3 regions of the Metabacillus litoralis genome follow, and region 2 is predicted to be linked to each of the others. Evidence: a T-box and tRNA genes for the amino acid it is inferred to sense, from the RefSeq annotation. Region 2 holds a T-box; the other regions hold tRNA genes.

The links. A T-box is a leader RNA that pairs with one kind of tRNA and senses whether it is charged. The one in region 2 lies ahead of leuS (leucine--tRNA ligase), so its partner is inferred to be a tRNA-Leu.
Region 1: it encodes a tRNA-Leu, which carries the amino acid that the T-box ahead of leuS (leucine--tRNA ligase) is inferred to sense. The anticodon was not compared.
Region 3: it encodes a tRNA-Leu, which carries the amino acid that the T-box ahead of leuS (leucine--tRNA ligase) is inferred to sense. The anticodon was not compared.

What each region holds. Positions count from the first base shown of each region.
Region 1 covers NZ_CP033043.1:4,685,678-4,692,986, reverse strand. The annotation lists gene D9842_RS22920 (spore germination protein) at 1-55, opposite strand, end outside; gene D9842_RS22915 (Hsp20/alpha crystallin family protein) at 71-436, opposite strand; gene D9842_RS22910 (hypothetical protein) at 514-1,554, shown strand; tRNA gene D9842_RS22905 (tRNA-Arg) at 1,633-1,706, opposite strand; tRNA gene D9842_RS22900 (tRNA-Ser) at 1,725-1,815, opposite strand; tRNA gene D9842_RS22895 (tRNA-Asn) at 1,828-1,902, opposite strand; tRNA gene D9842_RS22890 (tRNA-Ile) at 1,921-1,997, opposite strand; tRNA gene D9842_RS22885 (tRNA-Gly) at 2,006-2,079, opposite strand; tRNA gene D9842_RS22880 (tRNA-Cys) at 2,094-2,167, opposite strand; tRNA gene D9842_RS22875 (tRNA-Gln) at 2,180-2,254, opposite strand; tRNA gene D9842_RS22870 (tRNA-His) at 2,527-2,602, opposite strand; tRNA gene D9842_RS22865 (tRNA-Tyr) at 2,617-2,700, opposite strand; tRNA gene D9842_RS22860 (tRNA-Phe) at 2,719-2,794, opposite strand; tRNA gene D9842_RS22855 (tRNA-Asp) at 3,172-3,248, opposite strand; tRNA gene D9842_RS22850 (tRNA-Met) at 3,304-3,380, opposite strand; tRNA gene D9842_RS22845 (tRNA-Ser) at 3,411-3,503, opposite strand; tRNA gene D9842_RS22840 (tRNA-Ile) at 3,512-3,585, opposite strand; tRNA gene D9842_RS22835 (tRNA-Met) at 3,628-3,701, opposite strand; tRNA gene D9842_RS22830 (tRNA-Ala) at 3,851-3,923, opposite strand; tRNA gene D9842_RS22825 (tRNA-Pro) at 3,941-4,017, opposite strand; tRNA gene D9842_RS22820 (tRNA-Arg) at 4,115-4,191, opposite strand; tRNA gene D9842_RS22815 (tRNA-Leu) at 4,254-4,342, opposite strand; tRNA gene D9842_RS22810 (tRNA-Gly) at 4,351-4,425, opposite strand; tRNA gene D9842_RS22805 (tRNA-Leu) at 4,450-4,535, opposite strand; tRNA gene D9842_RS22800 (tRNA-Lys) at 4,549-4,624, opposite strand; tRNA gene D9842_RS22795 (tRNA-Thr) at 4,805-4,880, opposite strand; tRNA gene D9842_RS22790 (tRNA-Val) at 5,063-5,138, opposite strand; tRNA gene D9842_RS22785 (tRNA-Glu) at 5,202-5,276, opposite strand; rRNA gene rrf (5S ribosomal RNA) at 5,310-5,425, opposite strand; rRNA gene D9842_RS22775 (23S ribosomal RNA) at 5,633-7,309, opposite strand, start outside.
Region 2 covers NZ_CP033043.1:2,893,226-2,900,534, forward strand. The annotation lists gene D9842_RS14375 (sporulation protein Cse60) at 1-97, shown strand, start outside; gene D9842_RS14380 (rhodanese-like domain-containing protein) at 398-721, opposite strand; gene leuS (leucine--tRNA ligase) at 994-3,408, opposite strand; T-box leader at 3,509-3,738, opposite strand; gene D9842_RS14390 (MDR family MFS transporter) at 3,999-5,204, opposite strand; gene D9842_RS14395 (GNAT family N-acetyltransferase) at 5,357-5,839, opposite strand; gene D9842_RS14400 (ABC transporter permease) at 5,988-7,309, opposite strand, start outside.
Region 3 covers NZ_CP033043.1:4,389,282-4,396,590, reverse strand. The annotation lists rRNA gene D9842_RS21590 (23S ribosomal RNA) at 1-2,381, opposite strand, end outside; rRNA gene D9842_RS21585 (16S ribosomal RNA) at 2,618-4,167, opposite strand; tRNA gene D9842_RS21580 (tRNA-Gly) at 4,274-4,347, opposite strand; tRNA gene D9842_RS21575 (tRNA-Pro) at 4,361-4,437, opposite strand; tRNA gene D9842_RS21570 (tRNA-Arg) at 4,442-4,518, opposite strand; tRNA gene D9842_RS21565 (tRNA-Leu) at 4,612-4,697, opposite strand; tRNA gene D9842_RS21560 (tRNA-Leu) at 4,728-4,813, opposite strand; tRNA gene D9842_RS21555 (tRNA-Lys) at 4,826-4,901, opposite strand; tRNA gene D9842_RS21550 (tRNA-Gln) at 5,034-5,108, opposite strand; tRNA gene D9842_RS21545 (tRNA-Asp) at 5,209-5,285, opposite strand; tRNA gene D9842_RS21540 (tRNA-Glu) at 5,419-5,490, opposite strand; tRNA gene D9842_RS21535 (tRNA-Ser) at 5,500-5,590, opposite strand; tRNA gene D9842_RS21530 (tRNA-Asn) at 5,594-5,668, opposite strand; gene D9842_RS21525 (SprT family protein) at 5,793-6,257, opposite strand; gene cmpA (cortex morphogenetic protein CmpA) at 6,351-6,464, shown strand; gene D9842_RS21515 (Tex family protein) at 6,499-7,309, opposite strand, start outside.

The DNA of each region.
Region 1 (7,309 bases), 1.8 Mb from region 2:
TTTTTACCCCACCAAAAAAGATTATACCTACTGGTTCATTATCACCAAATACCATACTCCCACCACCTTTTTAAAAAGTTAGATAAACTTCTAGAATTCCGTTGTTATAAGTAAAATTGACATTTTTCTTATTCACCTTTTTAGGAATCTTAATTCTACGGTGAAACGGACCTTGATAAATTTCCTGCAAGATAATATTCTTATTGTTTTCAGGAACTACTGTTACAACTTTCCCTTTTATCTCAAGATCATCATGCTCACTAAAGGATACCTGTAAATTTTCCTTTTTTACCCCAGGAAGGCTAAGACGAATATAATACCCATCACTCGTTTCAAACAAATCAACCCTTGGAGAGCGAATTTCCTTTTGACTATTATTCTTTATTCTTGAGTTTCTTCTCATTCCGTACGGTTTCTTATTGCCTTCGTAATACATAATGATCCCTCCAGTCGAATAAGAATTATATAGTATATTCAGTGACATCAAGAAATGTGAAATAAGGAGTGTTCTTGATGCATTCCAACTCTTCTAATCAAGATCTTATCCATCAGATGCAACAACAGATTCATTATATGCATAAATATATTCAACACTTAAATCAATATATTAATCAACAGAATGTATATGAATATTACATTCAAGGCTTAAATGTCGGAAAAGTCACAGGAACTCTTCAGTTAGGACAGCTCATCAAGAATGAGCTAAAGGATCGTGATGGACTCCATCGCTTTATAATCGGTGAAATTAACATCAGAGAAATAGAGGGTACGGGAACAGTTGGCCTTGGAGTAATGGAAAAAGAAGATGCAAAACAGCCACCAAGTGAAAATGATGAGGAGCTTAATAAGCTTTATGAAGAATTAAAAATACAATTACATATTGAAGAAGTTCCTGCTTTTTTAAAAAGTATTGAGATAGGCACATTAACAAAGATTCAAACTTGGATGGGGAGCAACTTGGAGTTAAATGAAACATTAACAGCTTTTTATGAAAATATTTTATTTATCTTAAATGAAAGAATTAATCCTGTTATTAACATAGCTACTCCATCACTATCTGAAGATACATATATTGAACTTGCTGATGAAATTGAAATTCAAGCAAAGTCCTTATTTGTGATTTCAACTTTATTACAAATCATATCACCAGGATATATAGAGAAATATAAAAATAAATCCCATTTTAATACTTTTGAACAAGCGGAATTAGATCAAACGGAAAAACCAGTCACATCTCAGCAGATTATAGAAAAAATCAAAAAAGGTTTTAGGTTGAAAAATCTCCCCTTTGTCATTGAAGAGGAATTAGATGAGTCCCCCGAAACCTTGAGATATTTTTTTCATCATATTGTCCAGCCAATCGTTGAATCTGGGGATGCTGCACTTTACATTGGTAACATTTTAGCCCTAATTATCAAGAGTACTGGGGAATTTTCAGAAGAGGAAATTGATTTAAACATTGAAGAACAAAGCAATCTTTTTTCACAACTAATCAATTTTTTAGATGAGTATATCAAACATATCTTGCTTGAATACTTATTGTTACAGATTTAAGAATTCATTAGTAAATAAAACTTCTTTCAATATTTAAACACAAAAAAACTAACCTGTTTACGGTTAGTTCTGACTTTACGCGCCTTAGAGGATTCGAACCTCTGACCGACGGCTTAGAAGGCCGTTGCTCTATCCTGCTGAGCTAAAGGCGCATTATATATATGTATTTCTGGCGGAGAAAGAGGGATTTGAACCCTCGCGCCGCTTACACGACCTACACCCTTAGCAGGGGCGCCTCTTCAGCCTCTTGAGTATTTCCCCACATAATAAAAATGGCTCCGCAGGTAGGACTCGAACCTACGACCGATCGGTTAACAGCCGATTGCTCTACCACTGAGCTACTGCGGAACAACTATATTGTACTTATGGTGGGCCTAAATGGACTCGAACCATCGACCTCACGCTTATCAGGCGTGCGCTCTAACCAGCTGAGCTATAGGCCCATAATATTTGGAGCGGGTGAAGGGAATCGAACCCTCATCATCAGCTTGGAAGGCTGAGGTTTTACCACTAAACTACACCCGCATAAAAAAGTGTCCTGGAGGCACCACCCGGATTTGAACCGGGGATAGAGGTTTTGCAGACCTCGGCCTTACCACTTGGCTATGATGCCTTAAAAAGTAAATGGCTGGGCTAGCTGGATTCGAACCAACGCATGTCGCAGTCAAAGTGCGATGCCTTACCGCTTGGCTATAGCCCATTGAATTAGCTTCAGGAATAGGCTTCCTTGAATATGCTACATGTATCCTCATCGCAAGAGGATATTTTGGGTTATTTCTGACAGGAAATAACACGAAATATCGTCGACTACTAGGTATACTTTCAACCTTAATCAGTCTCGTTCACTTCATATTCCACACTTTTTACACATAAATTAATGTCTTGTGCTCAAACCAACAAGAGGATATTTCTTTTCTGCATCTATAATTACTAAGTAACAAGTTACTGAGCAACGATGTCTGAATATAAAATTGGGGCGGCTGATGGGAATCGAACCCACGAATGTCGGAACCACAATCCGATGCGTTAACCACTTCGCCACAACCGCCACTAAAAGGGAAATGGTGGAGGGGGGCAGATTCGAACTGCCGAACCCTAAGGAGCGGATTTACAGTCCGCCGCGTTTAGCCACTTCGCTACCCCTCCATACTATTCAATTACAAGTGGTGGCTCGGGACGGAATCGAACCGCCGACACATGGATTTTCAGTCCATTGCTCTACCAACTGAGCTACCGAGCCATAAAATTAGTTAGTATTAATAAATAAGATACAAGATTGCTCTTCACGTATCATTTATTTATTCCTTTAACTTGTTAGTATTTTAAGGTTTTCAATTAGTGAATCGTCCTCATCTCAGAGGGATTATTCAAGATGCAGCTCGATGAGTACGCTGAAGTTTATTCAGAGAAGCATATTCGAACGTGCTCTACCAACTGAGCTACCGAGCCAACATAGTTTACGGCTTCCACTAAGCTTCAAATCTCTGCGTCAGCTCGTTCATTCACATCCTCACGTATGGTTATACGCTCCGGTGTTCATTCACTCGCTTCCTTGATCTTTTCGCTTATTGAAACCCTCTTACTCTATAATTAGACTAGAATAAGTATAAATAATAATGGCGGTCCGGACGGGACTCGAACCCGCGACCTCCTGCGTGACAGGCAGGCATTCTAACCAACTGAACTACCGGACCAAAGTTTTTTCACGTAGTGAAATTAACTAACCTTAACATATATTTCTAATATGTTTGGTTGCGGGGACAGGATTTGAACCTGCGACCTTCGGGTTATGAGCCCGACGAGCTACCAGACTGCTCCACCCCGCGATGATAAAAATATAAAAAGTTTTAAGAATATGGAGGAGGAAAGGGGATTCGAACCCCTGCGGGCTTTGACACCCCTGTCGGTTTTCAAGACCGATCCCTTCAGCCGGACTTGGGTATTCCTCCGTAATAAATGGACCCTGTAGGACTCGAACCTACGACCGGACGGTTATGAGCCGTCTGCTCTAACCAGCTGAGCTAAGGGTCCAATAAATGATTTTACTCATTTATTATCATCGTTGTTCTTTAATAGCGGCGGAGGGAATCGAACCCACGACCTCACGGGTATGAACCGTACGCTCTAGCCAGCTGAGCTACACCGCCATAATAACAAAACGCTCACTGTTTAAAAACCATGCTCGTCATGTCTCTTATCAGACACATTCCTCGCAAGCCTACAATGAAGCTAATTCAGGATGTTTACGGCTCGCTCTAACCAGCTGAGCTATACCGCCAAAAATCAAAATTTCAAGTGGAGCCTAGCGGGATCGAACCGCTGACCTCCTGCGTGCAAAGCAGGCGCTCTCCCAGCTGAGCTAAGGCCCCATAATCATAATAATGAATGGTCGGGAAGACAGGATTCGAACCTGCGACCCCTTGGTCCCAAACCAAGTGCTCTACCAAGCTGAGCTACTTCCCGTTCAAAATATCACATGTGGGATGTAAGAGGGTCAAGATTTCTAATATTGCTACGAAGCATATCAAAAAATCTCACTTCTGACTTCCAATTTTTAAATTGGCGCGCCCGAGAGGAGTCGAACCCCTAACCTTTTGATCCGTAGTCAAACGCTCTATCCAATTGAGCTACGGGCGCTAATAATCTAAATTAATCTATAGAAATTAAGGTAAGTTATTTTCGCTAGCGCGAAAAAACTATGGTGCCGAGGACCGGAATCGAACCGGTACGGTAGTCACCTACCGCAGGATTTTAAGTCCTGTGCGTCTGCCAGTTCCGCCACCCCGGCACTTTTTTTGGAGCGGAAGACGGGATTCGAACCCGCGACCCCCACCTTGGCAAGGTGGTGTTCTACCACTGAACTACTTCCGCATTATGCATATTCTAAAAAATCTTTGGTGCGGGTGAAGGGACTTGAACCCCCACGTCATAAAGACACTAGATCCTAAGTCTAGCGCGTCTGCCAATTCCGCCACACCCGCAAGGTGTGTTAAATGGTGAGCCATGAAGGACTCGAACCTTCGACCCTCTGATTAAAAGTCAGATGCTCTACCAACTGAGCTAATGGCTCATTTTATAATGAGTAATAATATTTAGTTCATTTCTTGTTATTGACACCCAAATTTCAGTAAGCTTATTCAAGAAGCAACTCAATTTGTGTGCTGATGTATTGCTACGAAGCATACTCGTTCGTGCTCTACCAACTGAGCTAATGGCTCATCTTATAATGAGATATGATTACTAAAATGAGTGGTGCCGGCGAGAGGACTTGAACCCCCAACCTACTGATTACAAGTCAGTTGCTCTACCAGTTGAGCTACACCGGCATTATTATAGATGTAAATTAGGTTTCATCTTACTTACCAGTCACCCAAATCTCAGAAAGATTATTCAAGTAGCAGCTCGATTTGTGTGCTGAAGCAGGAGCTTCGAAGCATATTCGATCGTGCTCTACCAGTTGAGCTACACCGGCATATGGTAAGATATTTTCGCTAGTGCGAAAAATCTATGGTGGAGGATGACGGGATCGAACCGCCGACCCCCTGCTTGTAAGGCAGGTGCTCTCCCAGCTGAGCTAATCCTCCAAAATAACATGAAATTTATGAATTTCATTAAGTAAGCTATCTTCGCTAGCGCGAAAAAAACTATGGTGACCCATACGGGATTCGAACCCGTGTTACCGCCGTGAAAGGGCGGTGTCTTAACCGCTTGACCAATGGGCCATATTTTTAATAATATCAAACCTATAAAGGTTTGCCTGGCAACGTCCTACTCTCACAGGGGGAATCCCCCAACTACCATCGGCGCTGAAGAGCTTAACTTCCGTGTTCGGCATGGGAACGGGTGTGACCTCTTCGCCATCATTACCAGACAAAATTAAGTTTGAAGGATGTTCCTTCAAAACTAGATAACGATTCACAATTCAACTTCACTCTACTGAGTTTACGCTCTTACTTTGTCCAGCTCCAGAAGCCAAATCCTACGGTAATTTCACTCTCTCGAAGAAGTCAAAGAACGACTTCATCTCGATCGCACCAATTCCCTATGGATAAAAGCTAAGCTTCTTCCGCTTTTCTATTAGGTTAAGTCCTCGATCGATTAGTATCAGTCAGCTCCACACGTCACCGCGCTTCCACCTCTGACCTATCAACCTGATCATCTTTCAGGGATCTTACTCACTAATGTGATGGGAAATCTCATCTTGAGGGGGGCTTCATGCTTAGATGCTTTCAGCACTTATCCCTTCCGCACATAGCTACCCAGCTATGCCTTTGGCAAGACAACTGGTACACCAGCGGTGCGTCCATCCCGGTCCTCTCGTACTAAGGACAGCTCCTCTCAAATTTCCTACGCCCACGACGGATAGGGACCGAACTGTCTCACGACGTTCTGAACCCAGCTCGCGTACCGCTTTAATGGGCGAACAGCCCAACCCTTGGGACCGACTACAGCCCCAGGATGCGATGAGCCGACATCGAGGTGCCAAACCTCCCCGTCGATGTGGACTCTTGGGGGAGATAAGCCTGTTATCCCCGGGGTAGCTTTTATCCGTTGAGCGATGGCCCTTCCATGCGGAACCACCGGATCACTAAGCCCGACTTTCGTCCCTGCTCGACTTGTAGGTCTCGCAGTCAAGCTCCCTTGTGCCTTTACACTCTACGAATGATTTCCAACCATTCTGAGGGAACCTTTGGGCGCCTCCGTTACATTTTAGGAGGCGACCGCCCCAGTCAAACTGCCCACCTGACACTGTCTCCCAGCCCGGTCAGGGCTGTGGGTTAGAATTTCAATACAGCCAGGGTAGTATCCCACCGACGCCTCCACCGAAGCTAGCGCTCCGGCTTCTCAGGCTCCTACCTATCCTGTACAAGCTGTACCAAAATTCAATATCAGGCTACAGTAAAGCTCCACGGGGTCTTTCCGTCCTGTCGCGGGTAACCTGCATCTTCACAGGTACTATAATTTCACCGAGTCTCTCGTTGAGACAGTGCCCAGATCGTTACGCCTTTCGTGCGGGTCGGAACTTACCCGACAAGGAATTTCGCTACCTTAGGACCGTTATAGTTACGGCCGCCGTTTACTGGGGCTTCGGTTCAAAGCTTCGCTTGCGCTAACCTCTCCCCTTAACCTTCCAGCACCGGGCAGGCGTCAGCCCCTATACTTCGCCTTGCGGCTTCGCAGAGACCTGTGTTTTTGCTAAACAGTCGCCTGGGCCTATTCACTGCGGCTTTTCCGGGCTATTCACCCTAAAAAGCACCCCTTCTCCCGAAGTTACGGGGTCATTTTGCCGAGTTCCTTAACGAGAGTTCTCTCGCTCACCTTAGGATTCTCTCCTCGCCTACCTGTGTCGGTTTGCGGTACGGGCACCTCTCACCTCGCTAGAAGCTTTTCTTGGCAGTGTGGAATCAGGAACTTCGGTACTATAATTCCCTCGCCATCACAGCTCAGCCTTCACGACAACGGGATTTGCCTCGTTGTCAGCCTAACTGCTTGGACGCGCATATCCAACAGCGCGCTTACCCTATCCTTCTGCGTCCCCCCATTGCTCAAACGGTGAGGAGGTGGTACAGGAATTTCAACCTGTTGTCCATCGCCTACGCCTTTCGGCCTCGGCTTAGGTCCCGACTTACCCTGAGCGGACGAGCCTTCCTCAGGAAACCTTAGGCATTCGGTGGAGGGGATTCTCACCCCTCTTTCGCTACTCATACCGGCATTCTCACTTCTAAGCGCTCCACCAGTCCTTACGGTCTGGCTT
Region 2 (7,309 bases):
GGTTAGAGATATAAAATTCAGCGTATCAGTATCCATAGACGAGGATGGAGAACAAATCTATTGTTACTCAGCACTTGTTATTTACCGGGAAAAGTAAAATGCTTGGAGACATATATGCTCCAAGCATTTTTTATACCAAGATAAGCACCTGGTTAAGCGATTTCCAATTCATCAAGAATCGCCAGAAAATAAGCTACTAAAATAAGCGGAAAAGTTCCTCTTAATGAGGAAATAGTACGAAAAATAGATTAAATAGACGGAAAAATTCCGCCTATTTCATCAAAAATGATGAAAATGGACCATTTTACTTTGCATAACCGGAAAAAATCCGTTTATACCCCCCCAAACAAGTTCCATTCTTCATTCTAACTGGAAAAATTCCGTTTATTTATTTAATTTACGCTAGCTGACTCTTTGGCTTTGTTTCACCTTTATAATCAAGCATGCCACCAGTCATGTTAACAACATCGTATCCTTTGTCTTGTAAATAAGCACAAACATTTCCGCTTCTTCCACCTGAGCGACAAATGTAAATCGTTTCTTTATCTTTATCAAGTGCATCTAAATGCTCCGGAATATCATTCATACGAATATGCTTCGCTTGCGGAATCATGCCTGCTTCTACTTCTTCGTCTTCACGAACATCTATTAGCTCAAGTTTTTCCCCATTTTCTAATCTTTTTTGTACCTCTTCAGGAGAAATTTCTTTAAATTCTGACATTATGTACACCCTTTCAGTTTTAATAGTTGCATTATATCAAAGTAGTTTGTGAGGTGCTAGTTTGCAGAATTTCTTTATTTGATGCTTTTTGAGATATATTTGATATTTTGTCCAATATATTAGTCAATTTCTATGATTTATTTGCTAATTTTCACAGTTTATTTGCTGATTTTGACCAGATATTAGTTCTTCGACAATCTACGACATACACAAGCAAAAAAACAGCAAGCCCGACTCTCACTGAGCCGGGCTTGCCAATTCCAAAACACGTACTAGTTCGCCACAATATTCACAAGCTTACCAGGTACGGCAATTACTTTTCGTATTGTTTTTCCTTCTACATGTTCTTTCACACGATCGTCTTCTAATGCAATTTGTTCTAACTGTTCTTTTGTAACATCTTTTGCTACTAAAAGCTTTGCACGGACTTTTCCGTTTACCTGAACAACGATCTCTACTTCATTTTCAACAAGTTTCGCTTCGTCAAATGTCGGCCAAGCTTCATAAGAAATTGTGCTACTGTGACCTAATTTGCTCCATAGCTCTTCAGCTAAATGAGGGGCGATTGGTGATAGAAGCTTCACAACACCCTCTACATACTCTTTCGGAAGCACTGTTTGTTTGTATGCTTCATTAATGAAGACCATCAGCTGTGAAATAGCTGTGTTGAAGCGCAGTCCTTCCAAATCTTCTGATACTTTTTTGACCGTTTGATGATAAACGCGTTCAAGCGCATCGCTTGCTTCATCAACAACCTTCGGACTTAATTCACCATTCTCTTCAATGAACAGACGCCATACGCGATCTAAGAAACGTCTTGCTCCGTCAAGACCTGTTGTTGACCAAGCGATTGATGCTTCTAATGGTCCCATAAACATTTCATAAAGACGAAGCGTGTCTGCACCATGTGATGAAACAATCTCATCAGGATTCACAACATTTCCTTTTGATTTACTCATTTTCTCATTGTTTTCACCAAGAATCATCCCTTGGTTAAAGAGCTTCTGGAATGGCTCTTTTGTTGGCACAACACCAATATCATATAAAAATTTATGCCAGAAGCGAGCGTACAGTAAATGAAGTACAGCGTGCTCAGCTCCTCCGATGTAAATATCAACAGGCAGCCATTGCTTTAATTTTGCATCATCTGCAAGAGCCTCGCTATTTTTCGGGTCAATATAACGTAAATAATACCAGCAGCTTCCAGCCCATTGCGGCATTGTATTTGTTTCACGACGACCTTTTTTACCTGTTACAGGATCAACAACATTTACAAATTCATCAATAATTGCAAGTGGAGATTCCCCTGTTCCAGATGGTCTAATTTCTGTTGTTTTTGGTAATACAAGTGGAAGTTCTTCTTCCGGAACGGCTGACATTGTACCATCTTCCCAATGAATAATTGGAATTGGCTCACCCCAATAACGTTGACGGCTGAATAACCAGTCACGAAGACGGTAGGTTACTTTCTTTTCGCCTTTTTTGTTTTCTTCAAGCCATGCGATCGCTTTTTCAATTGCTTCTTGTTTACCAAGTCCATTTAAGAAATCGGAGTTAACGTGTTCACCTTCACCAGTGTACGCTTCCTTCGTCACGTCTCCACCGCTTACAACTTCTTTAATCGGAAGATCAAACTTTACAGCAAATTCATAGTCGCGCTCATCATGTGCAGGAACTGCCATAATCGCACCAGTACCGTAAGTTACAAGTACATAATCTGCAATCCAAATTGGCATTTTTTCACCGTTTACAGGGTTAATAGCATAAGCACCTGTAAATACGCCTGTTTTATCTTTTGAAAGCTCTGTACGCTCTAAATCACTTTTATGTTTTACTTCGTTAATATAAGCCTCAACTGCTTGTTTTTGATCCTCAGTCGTAATTTTTTCAATAAAAGAATGCTCTGGAGCTAAAACAGCGTATGTTGCACCAAATAATGTATCAGGACGTGTTGTGAAAACAGTAAATGTTTCATTATGTCCTTCAATATCAAATGTTACATGAGCACCTTCAGAACGACCGATCCAGTTACGTTGCATATCTTTGATGCTTTCTGGCCAGTCAACGTCCTCTAAGTCTTCAAGAAGACGATCAGCATATGCTGTAATTTTCAGCATCCACTGCTTCATTGGGCGTCGCTCAACTGGATGACCTCCACGCTCACTTTTCCCATCAATAACTTCCTCATTTGCTAAAACGGTACCTAACGCAGGGCACCAGTTTACAGGTACTTCATCTACATATGCCAAACCTTTTTTATAAAGCTGCAAAAAGATCCATTGAGTCCATTTGTAGTATTCAGGGTCTGTTGTGTTAACTTCACGATCCCAATCATATGAAAACCCTAGTGCTTGGATTTGTCTTCTGAAGTTATCAATGTTTTGCTTTGTAAATTCAGCTGGGTCATTCCCTGTATCAAGCGCATACTGTTCAGCAGGTAAACCAAATGCATCCCATCCCATCGGATGAAGAACATTATACCCTTGCATACGTTTCATACGAGATAAAATGTCTGTTGCTGTATATCCTTCAGGATGTCCTACATGGAGACCCGCTCCTGATGGATATGGGAACATGTCCAATGCATAGAACTTCGGTTTTTCTGTATCTTCTGTTGTTTTAAATGTTTTATTATGTAACCAATAATCTTGCCATTTCTTTTCAATCTCTTGATGATTGAAGCTCATCTGTTTTCCTCCTTAAAGCTTGCTCTTATTTTATTTTATAACCTGTTGAACGGGTCAAAGCTTTCAAAAGTCTATAAAAACGAAAAAAGCCCACATCCCAAACAGGGACGAGAGGCTTAATTCCCGTGGTACCACCCAACTTTGGCATAGTATAATTATGCCCACTTTGACATCCGTAACGTGGATAGACGACAAATATTACTTGATCTATTTCTCTTTCACATTTGTAACTCAAAGGCGAGTTCATTAGCAAAAACTGGTTGACTCTCACCATCCGTCAACTCTCTGAGCACATTTTCACTAATTACTATTCCTTTTCTCCGTTCATTTCGTATATAGATTTAAGATTATTTTATATAAATTTGTCGTGATATGCAAGTATAGGCATCATTTATGATTTTTCTTTCAATAATTATCATCAGCATCGACTATAACAATCCAAACGTAAGCGTTTCAATTATTTCCTTTGCGTAAGGAAAACATTGATTGATCATGACATTTACCTTCCCCTGTTAATCATTTTTTCCCCTATCGTATCACAAGGTAGCAGTGTAGGTAGCAGTGTAAGTTTCAGAAAAAAAGAAAAGGTCTTAGACCCCGTAAACATCGGGTGCCTGAGACCTTTTCTTTTCAATAACAGCATTAAGCTTTTTATCATAAATGAAAGTAGTAAAGATACCAACTGCTAATAAAGTAATAATAATCATAAATAAGAGGTTCATATTGTAGTAGTCTGCGATTACACCCCCAAGTATAGGGCCAATCATTCTACCACCTGTTGCTGTACTATTAACAAATCCTTGATAAAAGCCTTGTCTTCCTTCAGGAGCTAAATCATTTGCAATTGTAGGAACCGCTGGCCAAACAAGCATTTCTCCTATTGTTAAAATAACCATAGCAACAAGAAATCCAGTAAATTGCTCTGCAAACAAAGCAATCACAAAAGAAAACATAAACACAACAAATCCAATGACCATTTGTCTTTTTAATGTTTTAGCAAAACGTTTCACAAACATGGAAATAAGTGGCTGACCTAACACAATCATCGCACCGTTAATTGTCCATAAAAGACTGTATTGACTTATAGGAATATTTAGGGTTTGAGTGTAAGAAGAGATTGTTGAAGGCCATTGAACATAACCAACCCAGCATAGTAAATAACCCGTACACAAAATAATTAAAGCCGTAAACTTATGACGACTTTTTATAGCTGTTTTTTCATTTAAAATCGAGGTTTGCTTTGCACTTGCTCCATCAATATTTCGATACCCGAAGAATGCTACAAAGAAAAAAACAGCATACAAAGCTGCATTTGCTACAAATATATAATTAAATGAGATGGAAGCAACAATTCCTCCTAACGAAGCTCCTGCTGCAACACCAACATTTTGTGCTACATATATAGAGTTAAAGGCTTTCCTACCACCTTCTGGCCAAACAGTTCCGGCTAGAGCATATGTAGCAGGAAAAACAATACCTGAACCGAATCCAATAAAGATTAGCAAGTACATATAAACTGGCCAGCTATGATTAAACATCAAAATGACAATTGAAACTAAAGTAATGATGATACCTATTAAGATGGATTTATAGCCACCAATTTTGTCAAACAAAACTCCACCAACAAGATTTCCTATTACACCTGCAGCAGCATTAAGCATGAGAACAATCCCAGCTAAAGTTAAAGACTTACCTAGATGTTCATGGATATAGATCGTGTTTAACGGCCATAAGAATGAAGCTCCGGTAACATTAATCATCATACCAATTACAAGTAACCATAAAGAGCGTGGCATACCTCAACCTCCTTCACGTGCATGATCATAGTGAATTTTCCTCAACTATGTAACGTTCCTCAGAGAATTTTAGCCCCTTTTCTTATGATTTGCAATGAAGAAATCGTCTATCTTATAATGTTGTAATAATGAGAAAATATAGACTTTTACTCTTACTCTATTAGCCTATACATTAAAACATCGTCCACATAATTCCCGTCTATGTAAAACTCTTTTATTAATCTACCTTGCTCAATAAAGCCGCATTTTTTATAAAAGACTAACGCCCCTTTATTGGTAGACAAAACACGTAGTGACACCTTCGTGTTTCCTCTTTCCTTTCCAAGCTCTATTGCTTTGTCCAACAGCTTTTTGCCAATTCCCATTCCTTGGTACATTTTGTCTACAGCTATATCAATTTCCATCACATGTTGATTGGTTTTTAAAGGAGTAGGAGCGTGATACCCTAAATACCCGGCAACGTCTCCATTTACAATTGCAACAATTTGACTGCCTTCAGGATTTCTTTCTCTAAATTCGTCAATAGAGCTCCATACAATATCAGCAGGTGTTGTTGCAGCATCCCATACACGATGATCTAACTCTATTAACTTTTCAAAATCCTTTTCTTCTGAAAAACGAATGGTGATCTCCATACTTTTCCCCCATAGTTGTTGTTTACCTTAGAATATCAACTATTTAAGGGAAGAAAAATAGTTTTTGAAAAATTATCCATTTAAATTCTGACTCACTGTACAGAGCATACGAAAAACTGCCAGCATAAAACTAGCAGTTCCAACGAGCTTATAGTTCCCTTCTTAAAGCCGCTAGCACATTGATGTTTGTTGCTTTAACAGCTGGACGCAGCCCGGAAATCATAGCTACTCCGATACTAATGGCTACTGATATCACAACAAGACTTATCGGAATATATGAAAACGTAAAGTCTATTTCACTAGTTCCACCACCTGTAGCAGATTGTAAAATGATTGGTAAAAGCTTGTTAGCGGCAAAGCTAATCGCATAGGAAATGAGTACACCAATGGTTGCCCCAATGATTCCTATATACGCACTTTCCATTAAAAACAACCTTCTAATAATTCCTGGTTGTGCACCTAATGCCTTCATAATTCCTATTTCCTGAGTTCTTTCTGTTACAGCCATTGTCATCGTATTAAAGATCCCAATTGATGCTATAATAACTGCGATTGTTCCAACAAATATTAATCCAGCCTTAAAAAAGGTAAAAAATAAGTTTATACTATCCAATTCTTCCGTTATTGAATAAACCATATAATCCTTGTCTTTAAGGTCAGTTGTCACCTGTTCTACTGCCTCCAAGTTAGATGCATAGACATAAACTTCGCTATAGGGAATTTCACTCACCTGACTTCCTTCTTCTACAGGCATTGCAAAGGAAAGGATTTCCTCTCGAAGCACATCATTTATATAAATGCTTTGATCCTGCATCCAGTCCCGTGCAGGTGCTTCTCCCACTCCTGCAATTTTAAAAGTAAATGACTTTTTCTCTTCTTTTCCTTCTTCTGTTTCCTTCGTAATAGTCATTGTAATCTCTTTACCTACAAGATCTCCTTGGTATCCTGTTGGCTCTTTAGCAGGCTCATTTGGTGAAGATTCCATCTTCTTCTGATATTCATTCTTTTCATTTTCTGTTAAAAGAGCTTTGGCAAAATGATATCCAACAATGATTTCGTTGTCCGCTTGTGGTACTTTTCCTTTTTCCAATGACAGATTAGCCTTTAACTCTTCTTGCATATTTGTTATTGTAGGCCAAACTTCTCCTTTTCTGTCCTCGAGTGAAACCTCCACCGGAAGGTCAATCGAGTTACGGCGGACAACCGCTGTTACATTTTCGGTTTTACTTAGATCTTCTAGATGCCCCTTATTAATTTGTTGATATCCTTCCTTCTCCGTTTGTTTTCCTGAAACAGAAACTTCTGTAATAATCTGCTGCGATTGTATTTCTTCCGTCATGCTCTTTTGAACACCGAATCCAATTGAAGCCAGAACAATCAAAAAGGCACATGCCATTGTGGTTGCTAAAATGGTCATAAACACCCTAAGACGGTTTTTCTTCATATTTTTCAACATTAATTTTAATTGAT
Region 3 (7,309 bases), 1.5 Mb from region 2:
CGCAGTCAAGCTCCCTTGTGCCTTTACACTCTACGAATGATTTCCAACCATTCTGAGGGAACCTTTGGGCGCCTCCGTTACATTTTAGGAGGCGACCGCCCCAGTCAAACTGCCCACCTGACACTGTCTCCCAGCCCGATCAGGGCTGTGGGTTAGAATTTCAATACAGCCAGGGTAGTATCCCACCGACGCCTCCACCGAAGCTAGCGCTCCGGCTTCTCAGGCTCCTACCTATCCTGTACAAGCTGTACCAAAATTCAATATCAGGCTACAGTAAAGCTCCACGGGGTCTTTCCGTCCTGTCGCGGGTAACCTGCATCTTCACAGGTACTATAATTTCACCGAGTCTCTCGTTGAGACAGTGCCCAGATCGTTACGCCTTTCGTGCGGGTCGGAACTTACCCGACAAGGAATTTCGCTACCTTAGGACCGTTATAGTTACGGCCGCCGTTTACTGGGGCTTCGGTTCAAAGCTTCGCTTGCGCTAACCTCTCCCCTTAACCTTCCAGCACCGGGCAGGCGTCAGCCCCTATACTTCGCCTTGCGGCTTCGCAGAGACCTGTGTTTTTGCTAAACAGTCGCCTGGGCCTATTCACTGCGGCTTTTCCGGGCTATTCACCCTAAAAAGCACCCCTTCTCCCGAAGTTACGGGGTCATTTTGCCGAGTTCCTTAACGAGAGTTCTCTCGCTCACCTTAGGATTCTCTCCTCGCCTACCTGTGTCGGTTTGCGGTACGGGCACCTCTCACCTCGCTAGAGGCTTTTCTTGGCAGTGTGGAATCAGGAACTTCGGTACTATAATTCCCTCGCCATCACAGCTCAGCCTTCACGACAACGGGATTTGCCTCGTTGTCAGCCTAACTGCTTGGACGCGCATATCCAACAGCGCGCTTACCCTATCCTTCTGCGTCCCCCCATTGCTCAAACGGTGAGGAGGTGGTACAGGAATTTCAACCTGTTGGCCATCGCCTACGCCTTTCGGCCTCGGCTTAGGTCCCGACTTACCCTGAGCGGACGAGCCTTCCTCAGGAAACCTTAGGCATTCGGTGGAGGGGATTCTCACCCCTCTTTCGCTACTCATACCGGCATTCTCACTTCTAAGCGCTCCACCAGTCCTTACGGTCTGGCTTCACAGCCCTTAGAACGCTCTCCTACCACTGTTCGTAAGAACAGTCCACAGCTTCGGTGATACGTTTAGCCCCGGTACATTTTCGGCGCAGAGTCACTCGACCAGTGAGCTATTACGCACTCTTTAAATGGTGGCTGCTTCTAAGCCAACATCCTGGTTGTCTAAGCAACTCCACATCCTTTTCCACTTAACGTATACTTTGGGACCTTAGCTGGTGGTCTGGGCTGTTTCCCTCTTGACTACGGATCTTATCACTCGCAGTCTGACTCCTGAACATAAGTCTTTGGCATTCGGAGTTTGACTGAATTCGGTAACCCGATGGGGGCCCCTAGTCCAATCAGTGCTCTACCTCCAAGACTCTCATTTCAAGGCTAGCCCTAAAGCTATTTCGGAGAGAACCAGCTATCTCCAAGTTCGATTGGAATTTCTCCGCTACCCACACCTCATCCCCGCACTTTTCAACGTGCGTGGGTTCGGGCCTCCATTCAGTGTTACCTGAACTTCACCCTGGACATGGGTAGATCACCTGGTTTCGGGTCTACGACCACGTACTCTTTCGCCCTATTCAGACTCGCTTTCGCTGCGGCTCCGTCTTATCAACTTAACCTTGCACGGGATCGTAACTCGCCGGTTCATTCTACAAAAGGCACGCCATTACCCATTAACGGGCTTTGACTACTTGTAGGCACACGGTTTCAGGATCTCTTTCACTCCCCTTCCGGGGTGCTTTTCACCTTTCCCTCACGGTACTGGTTCACTATCGGTCACTAGGGAGTATTTAGCCTTGGGAGATGGTCCTCCCTGCTTCCGACGGGATTTCACGTGTCCCGCCGTACTCAGGATCCACTCTGGAGGGAACGAAGTTTCAACTACAGGGTTGTTACCTTCTTTGACGGGCCTTTCCAGACCTCTTCATTTACTCCGTTCCTTTGTAACTCCGTATAGAGTGTCCTACAACCCCAAGAGGCAAGCCTCTTGGTTTGGGCTTCTTCCGTTTCGCTCGCCGCTACTCAGGAAATCGCGTTTGCTTTCTCTTCCTCCGGGTACTTAGATGTTTCAGTTCCCCGGGTCTGCCATCATCACCCTATGAATTCAGGTGAAGATACTACTCCATTACGAGCAGTGGGTTTCCCCATTCGGAAATCTCCGGATCAAAGCTTACTTACAGCTCCCCGAAGCATATCGGTGTTAGTACCGTCCTTCATCGGCTCCTAGTGCCAAGGCATCCACCGTGCGCCCTTAACAACTTAACCTTTGACATCGAAGATGTCGTTTAAATCAATTATTAAGAGAATCACTAAACTAAGCGTTTAAACTCAGTGAATTACTTGAATTGTTTTCGTTATCTAGTTTTCAAGGAACATAAAACACAGGATGTTCAAATGCACTCTGCATTTAGACTCCTATGTATTGAGTCTTACTTATATAGAAAGATCAGAATGATCTCTCAAAACTAAACAAAATACCAAGCGTGCCTCATTTTCCTTAGAAAGGAGGTGATCCAGCCGCACCTTCCGATACGGCTACCTTGTTACGACTTCACCCCAATCATCTGTCCCACCTTAGGCGGCTGGCTCCTTACGGTTACCCCACCGACTTCGGGTGTTACAAACTCTCGTGGTGTGACGGGCGGTGTGTACAAGGCCCGGGAACGTATTCACCGCGGCATGCTGATCCGCGATTACTAGCGATTCCGGCTTCATGCAGGCGAGTTGCAGCCTGCAATCCGAACTGAGAATGGTTTTATGGGATTGGCTTGACCTCGCGGTCTTGCAGCCCTTTGTACCATCCATTGTAGCACGTGTGTAGCCCAGGTCATAAGGGGCATGATGATTTGACGTCATCCCCACCTTCCTCCGGTTTGTCACCGGCAGTCACCTTAGAGTGCCCAACTGAATGCTGGCAACTAAGATCAAGGGTTGCGCTCGTTGCGGGACTTAACCCAACATCTCACGACACGAGCTGACGACAACCATGCACCACCTGTCACTTCGTCCCCCGAAGGGGAACCTTCTATCTCTAGAAGTAGCGAAGGATGTCAAGACCTGGTAAGGTTCTTCGCGTTGCTTCGAATTAAACCACATGCTCCACCGCTTGTGCGGGCCCCCGTCAATTCCTTTGAGTTTCAGTCTTGCGACCGTACTCCCCAGGCGGAGTGCTTAATGCGTTTGCTGCAGCACTAAAGGGCGGAAACCCTCTAACACTTAGCACTCATCGTTTACGGCGTGGACTACCAGGGTATCTAATCCTGTTCGCTCCCCACGCTTTCGCGCCTCAGCGTCAGTTACAGACCAGAGAGTCGCCTTCGCCACTGGTGTTCCTCCACATCTCTACGCATTTCACCGCTACACGTGGAATTCCACTCTCCTCTTCTGCACTCAAGTTCCCCAGTTTCCAATGACCCTCCACGGTTGAGCCGTGGGCTTTCACATCAGACTTAAGAAACCGCCTGCGCGCGCTTTACGCCCAATAATTCCGGACAACGCTTGCCACCTACGTATTACCGCGGCTGCTGGCACGTAGTTAGCCGTGGCTTTCTGGTTAGGTACCGTCAAGGTACCAGCAGTTACTCTGGTACTTGTTCTTCCCTAACAACAGAACTTTACGACCCGAAGGCCTTCATCGTTCACGCGGCGTTGCTCCGTCAGACTTTCGTCCATTGCGGAAGATTCCCTACTGCTGCCTCCCGTAGGAGTCTGGGCCGTGTCTCAGTCCCAGTGTGGCCGATCACCCTCTCAGGTCGGCTACGCATCGTCGCCTTGGTGAGCCATTACCTCACCAACTAGCTAATGCGCCGCGGGTCCATCTGTAAGTGACAGCCGAAGCCGTCTTTCAACTTTGAACCATGCGGTTCAAAATGTTATCCGGTATTAGCTCCGGTTTCCCGGAGTTATCCCAATCTTACAGGCAGGTTACCCACGTGTTACTCACCCGTCCGCCGCTAACCTCAGGGAGCAAGCTCCCATTGGTTCGCTCGACTTGCATGTATTAGGCACGCCGCCAGCGTTCGTCCTGAGCCAGGATCAAACTCTCCAATAAAGAGTTGATATAGCTCATATAAATTTGTACTATATAGTACGTTTTTTTGTTAATCGAAATTAACGTTGGCACGCTTGGTTTTGTTTAGTTTTCAAAGATCATTTTTTGGAGCGGGTGAAGGGAATCGAACCCTCATCATCAGCTTGGAAGGCTGAGGTTTTACCACTAAACTACACCCGCAAGGTGACTCGACTGGTCGGGAAGACAGGATTCGAACCTGCGACCCCTTGGTCCCAAACCAAGTGCTCTACCAAGCTGAGCTACTTCCCGTATATGGCGCGCCCGAGAGGAGTCGAACCCCTAACCTTTTGATCCGTAGTCAAACGCTCTATCCAATTGAGCTACGGGCGCATTTTTAAATTATATTAACGAGCGACTTTACAATAATAACACCTTTAGAACCAACAAGTCAATACTTTTTATAAAAATATTTTTTGTGTGTTCTGGTGCGGCCGAGAGGACTTGAACCTCCACGGGGTCGCCCCCACTAGGCCCTCAACCTAGCGCGTCTGCCATTCCGCCACGACCGCGAAATCAATTCTAATAATGTTAAAAAACTCTGGTGCGGGTGAAGGGACTTGAACCCCCACGTCACAAGGACACTAGATCCTAAGTCTAGCGCGTCTGCCAATTCCGCCACACCCGCAAGGTGTGTAAATGGTGAGCCATGAAGGACTCGAACCTTCGACCCTCTGATTAAAAGTCAGATGCTCTACCAACTGAGCTAATGGCTCTTTTTTCAATATACTCTTAGTTTTGACAACTAAACCTCTGAAGGTTTCTTCAAGGAACAATTCGATCTGCGTGCTGAAGTTTCACTTCGTAGCATATTTGATCGCCACTACCAACTGAGCTAATGGCTTAAATGGCTGGGCTAGCTGGATTCGAACCAACGCATGTCGCAGTCAAAGTGCGATGCCTTACCGCTTGGCTATAGCCCACTGAAGTTATGTCACTAGACATTTATCGTCAAAGCAACAAGAAGTTAATAGTATCAAATTCTAAGTGTTATTACAACTGGTAATTCTCGCCAATAAATAATGGCGGTCCGGACGGGACTCGAACCCGCGACCTCCTGCGTGACAGGCAGGCATTCTAACCAACTGAACTACCGGACCAAAGTTTTTTCACGTAGTGAAAATAACTCACCTTAACTTAAAGTTTCATTACCTAGCAACACTAATCATACCAGAGAAAAAATAGGAGGTGAGCTACAAGTGTGCCCACTTCCTACTCTCTAAAATATAATTATGACCCATACGGGATTCGAACCCGTGTTACCGCCGTGAAAGGGCGGTGTCTTAACCGCTTGACCAATGGGCCATTATAATATGGCGGAGAAGGAGGGATTTGAACCCTCGCGCCGCTCACGCGACCTACACCCTTAGCAGGGGCGCCTCTTCAGCCTCTTGAGTACTTCCCCATATGGCTCCGCAGGTAGGACTCGAACCTACGACCGATCGGTTAACAGCCGATAGCTCTACCACTGAGCTACTGCGGAATAATTTCTAACAGACTTCTTTAATTATATTTAATCAAGCATGTCTTGTCAAGAATTCATTATACTTAACTTTGTTTTTCAACCGCCATCAACGACGGCTTTTATAATTTAACATAGTATCAACTTAAGAGTCAACCCCTTTTAAAAGATAGATTTTACCAGCACACTTGCCGCAAACTAGACGTGTTGTGTCTACTTTTCTCTTTCTTTTGTACTCATGATGACAAGCTGAACACTTGTAGATGAGAGAAGCTTGTCTTTTTTTAGATTCAGTTTTTAAAGGCGTACAAAATCTAGGAGCACCCACTTCTTTTAATAATAATTTAAAGTCTTCGTCCCCGTGCTTATATCCCTTTCCTTCTATATGAAGATGATAGTGGCAAAGCTCATGTTTAATGATCCCAATCATTTCTTCCAATCCATGTTCAAGAAAATATTTCGGATTAATATCAATGTTATGGGTACTTAGCATATACCTTCCACCGGTTGTTCTCAGTCTTTTGTTAAAGGTTGCTTTATGCTTAAATGGTTTTCTAAATAAGCTTATTGAAATGTCTTCCACCAATTGTTGCAGTTTATCATCATTCATGAAAAATTCCTCCATATATGTAACACCACACTTGCCTAGTGCATACATTATAAACACCCATACTCCATTATAATAGTTAAGGAGGTATGAGCAATGCCATCTTGGTTACAAAATCAAATGCAGCGGGCGTTTTTAGAAAAAAATCGCTATCAAATAAAATTACTTAATCAATGCTGGTTTTTCTATAGAGAAAAACACTGCTCCTAAAAGCAGTGTTTCTTTTTGGTTTCTTCACTCACCTTCAGCTCTTCAGCATAGTAAGTGCTACTCGACCTTTCTTAAAGTCTACATCGTCCACCCAAACTGTTACAACGTCACCTACAGATACAACATCTAATGGGTGTTTTACAAACGAACGACTAAGTTTAGAAATATGCACCAATCCATCCTGTTTAACGCCTATATCAACAAATGCTCCAAAATCGACAACATTGCGAACTGTTCCTTGAAGCTCCATTCCTTGCTGCAAATCCTCCAGTTTTAATACATCCTTCTTTAACAAAGGCTTAGTTACTTCATCACGAGGATCCCGTTCTGGACGAATTAATGCATCACATATATCTTTTAGAGTTAGCTCCCCAATTGATAATACATCAGCTGTTTCTTGTAGATTTAGGTTTTTCACTTTATCTTTTAACTCTTCGCTTCCTAAATCGGCTAAAGATACGTTTAATTGCTTCAATAGTTTTTCAACTTCCCCATAGCGTTCAGGGTGAATACTTGTTCGATCTAAAGGATGATCTCCATCAAGAACTCGTAAGAAGCCAATACACTGCTCATATGTTTTTGCTCCTAGACGAGGGATATCTTTTAGTTGTTTACGGTTAGAGAATCTCCCTAACTCTTCTCTTTTTTTCACAACATTGTTTGCAACTGCCTTACTGAGTCCAGCTACATACTGAAGTAAGGAAGACGAGGCAGTATTTACGTTAACTCCAACCTGGTTTACGACTGTTTCAACAACAAACGTTAGTGATTCATTTAATTTCTTTTGGGAAACATCATGTTGATATTGCCCTACACCAACTGATTTAGGATCAATCTTAACTAGT